Regions from separate parts of the Exiguobacterium sp. s50 genome, predicted to be linked through region 1. Evidence: a T-box and tRNA genes for the amino acid it is inferred to sense, from the RefSeq annotation. Region 1 holds a T-box; the other holds one or more tRNA genes.
The links. The T-box of region 1 lies ahead of KNP68_RS05380 (valine--tRNA ligase). A T-box ahead of a tRNA ligase gene usually reads a tRNA of that ligase, here a tRNA-Val.
Positions count from the first base shown of each region.

Region 2: it encodes a tRNA-Val, which carries the amino acid that the T-box ahead of KNP68_RS05380 (valine--tRNA ligase) is inferred to sense. The anticodon was not compared.

Region 1 covers NZ_JACSLP010000003.1:170,028-173,144, reverse strand. The annotation lists gene hemB (porphobilinogen synthase) at 1-321, shown strand, start outside; gene hemL (glutamate-1-semialdehyde 2,1-aminomutase) at 318-1,622, shown strand; T-box leader at 1,670-1,889, shown strand; gene KNP68_RS05380 (valine--tRNA ligase) at 1,945-3,117, shown strand, end outside.
Region 2 covers NZ_JACSLP010000007.1:129,050-132,166, reverse strand. The annotation lists gene KNP68_RS11380 (DMT family transporter) at 1-117, shown strand, start outside; gene KNP68_RS11375 (DMT family transporter) at 114-428, shown strand; gene KNP68_RS11370 (GNAT family N-acetyltransferase) at 496-1,053, shown strand; tRNA gene KNP68_RS11365 (tRNA-Val) at 1,141-1,213, shown strand; partial or broken gene KNP68_RS15365 (TrlF family AAA-like ATPase) at 1,750-3,117, shown strand, end outside.

The DNA.
Region 1 (3,117 bases):
ATGGACCCGGCCAACCGCCGTGAAGCGTTCCGCGAATCACAATCGGACGTCGAGCAAGGCGCCGATTTCATGATCGTCAAACCGGCGCTCGCGTTCATGGACATCATCCGTGACATGCGCGACTCGCTCGATATGCCGATCGTGGCGTATAACGTGAGCGGAGAGTACGCCATGGTCAAAGCGGCTGCTTTGAACGACTGGGTCGATGAGCAACGCATCGTCATGGAGACGATGGTCGGCTTCAAACGGGCCGGTGCGGACCTCATCGTCACATATTTCGCAAAAGACGTCTGTCGCTATTTGGAAGGAGACTACGCATGACCTACAAACAAACACGCTCAGAAGCGGCGTTCGAACAAGCACGTCCGCTCATGCCGGGCGGGGTGAACAGCCCGGTCCGTGCCTATAAATCAGTCGGCATGACGCCAATCTTCGCTGAACGCGGTGAAGGCTCACGCGTCTACGATATCGATGGCAACGAATATATCGATTACGTCCTCTCATGGGGACCACTCATCCTCGGCCACCGCGACCCTGTCGTCACGAAGGCGATTCAAGAGCAAGCTGAGAAAGGCTGGACGTTCGGGACACCGACCGAGCTCGAAACGAAAATGGCCGAGCTCGTCATCGAGCGCGTCCCATCGATCGAGATGGTGCGCATGGTCAACTCGGGTACGGAAGCGACGATGGCGGCACTCCGCCTCGCACGCGGTTACACGGGCAAGACGAAAATCTTGAAGTTCGAAGGCTGCTACCACGGTCATGGCGACTCGCTCCTCATCAAGGCCGGTTCGGGCGTCGCGACGCTCGGTCTCCCGGACTCGCCGGGCGTACCGAAAGACTTGGCGAGCCAGACGCTCACGGTGCCATATAACGATTTGGATGCTCTCCGCATCGCCTTCGAGAAGTTCGGCGACGATATCGCTGGTGTCATCGTCGAACCGGCGGCCGGTAACATGGGCTTCGTGCCACCGCAACCTGGCTTCCTCGAAGGACTCCGCGAGATCACGGAACAATACGGCTCGCTCCTCATCTTTGACGAGGTCATGACCGGATTCCGGGTCGGCTATAACTGTGCCCAAGGCTACTTCGGCGTGACGCCGGACTTGACGTGCCTCGGGAAAGTCATCGGCGGCGGCCTTCCGGTCGGTGCCTATGGCGGGAAACGCGAGATTATGGAACAAATCGCGCCACAAGGACCGATTTACCAGGCAGGGACGCTCTCAGGGAACCCGCTCGCGATGATCGCCGGCTACACGACGTTATCGCAACTCAAGCCTGAGCACTACGCCGAGTTCGAACGCAAAGCGGACCGTCTCGCTGAAGGCTATACGAAAGCGGCCGAGAAGTATAACATCCCGCACGACACGAACCGGGCCGGCTCGATGTTCGGATTCTTCTTCACGAATGAGAAAGTGACGAACTTCGAGAAGGCGAAGACGGCGAACCTCGACTTGTTCCGCGCTTACTATCAGAAGATGGCGGCGCGCGGCGTGTTCTTGCCACCGTCACAGTTCGAAGGATTGTTCCTCTCGACCGTTCACACGGACGAAGATATCGACTTGACGCTCGCAGCGGTCGACGCGACGTTCAAAGAGCTGCAACAAGAGTTTTCATTGTAATCTTGACGGAAACAGCTTCTGTCGCTACAATTGTTTAACAGATACGAACAAAAGCTACGATGAGGAATAGTACGCAATCAACATCCTTTTTCAGAGACGCGGCCGCTTGGTGTGAGGCCGCGAGGGATGGTGCGGAAGTCGCCTCGGAGCTGACCTTTTGAACGAAGTAGGAGGGTCCGGTCCATCGACCGTTATTCGATTTTGAGGGCGCCACATGTGGCGAACTAAGGTGGTACCGCGGAAGATACGGCTTCTTTCGTCCTTAGCGTTAAGGACGAGAGTAGCCGTTTTTTTGTCCACATTATTAGAGGAGGTTGGGCATATGGCCAACGAGACAAACGAAATCACCATGCCGACGAAGTACGATCCAAGTGCGACGGAAGCGAAATGGTATGACTACTGGTTAGAGAACGACGTATTCAAAGCAGACGAGGACGATTCAAAACAGCCGTACACGATTGTCATCCCGCCACCGAACGTAACAGGGAAACTTCACCTCGGACACGCGTGGGACACGACGCTCCAAGACTTATTGACGCGCCTCAAGCGCATGCAAGGCTATGACGTCCTCTGGCTCCCAGGGATGGACCACGCCGGGATCGCGACACAAGCGAAAGTCGAACAGAAGCTCCGTGAGGACGGCATTATGCGCTATGACCTCGGACGCGAGAAGTTCCTCGAGAAGACGTGGGAATGGAAAGACGAGTACGCCGATACGATCCGTGCCCAATGGTCAAAACTTGGCCTCGGTCTCGACTACTCACGTGAGCGCTTCACGCTCGACGAAGGACTCTCGAAAGCGGTCCAGGAAGTGTTCGTCCGCCTCTATGAGAAAGGCTTGATTTACCGCGGCGAATATATCGTCAACTGGGACCCGGCGCAAAAGACGGCCGTTTCGGATATCGAAGTAATCTATCAAGAAGTAGAAGGCGCGTTCTATCACATGAAATACCCGCTCGCTGATGGCTCAGGCCACATCGAGATCGCGACGACGCGTCCGGAGACGATGCTCGGCGATACGGCCGTTGCCGTTAACCCGAAAGATGAGCGTTACGCGCACCTCGTCGGCAAGACGATCATGCTTCCGGTCATGAACCGCGAGATTCCGATCGTGGCTGACGACTACGTCGACATGGAGTTCGGTACAGGTTGCGTCAAGATCACACCGGCGCACGACCCGAACGACTTCGAGATCGGGAACCGCCACGAGCTCCCGCGCATCCTCGTCATGGACGAAGGCGGCAAGATGAACGAGAATGCTGGCAAGTACGAAGGGCTCGACCGTTTCGAATGCCGCAAGCAACTCGTCAAAGACCTAGAAGCAGACGGCACGCTCGTCAAGATTGAGCCACACACGCACTCGGTCGGTCACTCGGAACGTTCAGGCGCAGTCATCGAGCCTTATCTTTCGAAACAGTGGTTCGTCGACATGGAGCCGCTCGCGAAAGCAGCGCTCGAAGCGCAAGGACATGACGATACGAAAGTCAACTTCGTC
Region 2 (3,117 bases), on a different contig from region 1:
ATCGTCGGTGCAGTCTTGTTCGATGAGGCGCTGACCGGCATGAAGCTCGTCTTTATCGCGACGCTCCTCATCGGTGTGATTGGACTGAAACAAGTGACAGGAGGAGAATCGGCATGAGTTGGGTATTTTTGATTGGCGCGGGTCTTGCCGAGATGATGGCGGTCTTTTGGATGGGAAAATCGAAAGGCTATCAGATTGTTAAATGGTCGATCTTGTCCGTCGGAACGTTTGCCTTAAGTTTTTATTTGTTGTCGCGCTCGCTCGAGACGCTCCCGCTCGGGCTGGCATATTCGATTTGGGTCGGGATTGGGGCGGCCGGCGGCGTCGTGCTCGGCATGCTGTACTTGAACGAATCCCGGGACCGGTGGCGTATCTTCTTCTTATTGCTTATTATCGGAAGCGTCATCGGATTGAAAGTTGTCGCATGATCAGGATTAGCTTCGAATAAAAACGGGAATTGAATAGTTCAGACTGTGAACGAAAGGGGCGGGGACGATGAGTCATATCAAACTGCAATCCGAGCGTCTACGACTCGAACCTTACACGATTGCTGATTTTTATTTCGTGAAATCGCTACTCCAAGATCCGCGCGTGATGCGTTTTATTAGCCCGGACGGAAAGCCATATACGGATGAACAGACGATCGAGTGGTTCGAGCGCCAGTTGGCCCGCTATCAGACGGGTCGTCAAACCGGGTTGCTTAAATTGATGTCGCATGAAAATGACGAGCCGATCGGTCATGCCCGCACGTTGCTCCATGAACTCGACGGCACGATTGAACTTGAAGTCGGATATTGGTTGGCGCCGAAGCATTGGCATATGGGCTACGGACGCGAGGCAGCGGCTCGTCTTATGCGTCATGCGTTCGAAGAAGGTGAGAAAGAGATCATTTCCTTGATTCATCCGGATAACGTCCCATCGCAACGAGTCGCGAAAGCGAACGGATTGCATTGGGACCGTGACACTGAGTATCAAGGCATGCTCGTCTCTGTCTATGCCGGAGATTTAGAGCGGTTATGCCGCCATATGAAACGGGAAGAAATGACGCGTTGAAAAAAAGTAAAAAAAGTTTTAAAAAACAGTTGCCAAGGCATTAGTTTCTTGATATATTAATAGTGTCCTTAAGAGAGGACACGACCTGATTCTGTAGCTCAGCTGGGAGAGCGCTACCTTGACAGGGTAGAGGTCGCTGGTTCGAGCCCAGTCAGAATCACTTGGGTGCCAAACCCGATGCGAAACCCATAGGAACGTGGGTTTCCGCGATGCCACTTCTTGCGAGAAGTGGCTTTTTTTTATGTTTAAATTATGTATGGGTCACGAAATGGTCACCACAGGAAACAGATAGATGATTTTCTACCGCGCGTCGCTTGGTGGCATCGAAAAAAGGAGGCAGGACAAGCCTGTCTCCTTTTTTCGATGTCATTGTTTTTATGCTTAGGTGTTTGGTGTAATCAAATCAAAGAAATCATCATCAATGTCATCTTCTTTGAATTTATCAACTAATCTGAGATAGTAAAGGTGTTTTTCTATGTTTCGTTCTTTTAGTCCAGAAAGGTAGTTATTAAAATGATAGATGTAATGTTAAGTAAAAAGTAATTTTAATGAACCAAATGTATTTATATTTGAATTAAACTCCAAATAAGATCCTGGATTGAAGGATCTTATTTTGATTTCAAAAAATAGTTAATTCGGTGGAAATTAATTATGATAAACACTAGACTGAAACTAACAAGAAATGGAGGCGTTAGTATGGATTATAAAGGAGTTAGATGGTATAAAAGTGATCTTCATTTACATACACCTGCTAGTAGATGTTTTAGAGATCGGGAGGTAACTCCTGAACAATGGGTTCAGAGATGCATTGACCAAGGTTTAGATGTAGTTGCAGTCACTGATCATAACACCGGAGAATATATTGACAGAATTAAAGAAGCAGCTGCTAATACTAACTTAACTGTTTTTCCAGGTGTTGAAGTAACATGTTCAGAATCTAAAGTTCATATGTTAGTCATTTTTGAAAAAGATAAAAGTACTCAATATGTAGAGGACTTTCTTGTGAGTATTGGTATTGAAAGAGATAGATTTGCGGCTGATAATGCATTTTCACGAAGGACTACAATGGAAATGGCAAACATTGTAAAAGAGAAAGGCGGAATAATAATTCCTGCTCATATTGATGAGTTCAATGGAATTTGTAATATAGCTCCTAATAGTAGAGAAGAACTATTATCACTAAGTAATATTGATGGAGTTCAAGTTGTTCATAAAATGTTTTTAAACAGTGATGTACGGAATGAAGATATTGAACCTGTACTATCGGAATATTATGGAAAAGATATTGATCAAGGAATATATAGAGAGTGGAAAACAAGTGTAAGACAAGCTGTACAATTGAAGAAAGCGATTCTAACATTTTCAGATAATCCACATGAAATTGGGGATAGTAAACATGGTTTGTGGGGAATTGGACAGAGATATACGTGGATAAAGATGGGGGAAGAAATTAATTTAGAAAGTTTGAGACAAGCATTATTGTTACCTGAACACAGAATTAAGAACGATTTTGAAAGTGAAAACCATCCATATACTTTACCGAACAATTGGATTAAAAGTCTGAAAGTTTCAAATACCGAATTGAATGAATCTGATTTTGAAATATCATTTAATCCTCAGATGACAACAATTATTGGTGGGAGGGGTACTGGAAAATCAAGTGTAGTTAGATTTATCAGAGGTCTATTTGATATGAGCAGTGATTTAAAAGGATTGAGTAGCCTTAAAAACGAACAAGTGAATTTCTTTAAATTAAAAGATGGCGATGATGGAGTATTGAAAAAGGACTCAGAAATCGAAGTTATACTTGTGAGGTTTAGACAACAGTACAAAATTATAATGACAGAGTTTGAGAAAACAGGTTCTAAAAAAAAATGGCATTTTATAAATTTGATGATGACACAGAAGAGTTTAAAGAATTAGAGGAAAGTAGCCTTCTAGAATCATTTAAATTAGATATATTTTCTCAAAAACAAATTTATGAAATTGCCAAAAATCCTAATGCTTTAAGAGAAAGAATAGATGCACCAATATATGAGATTGATGAAACAAAAATTGAGTTAT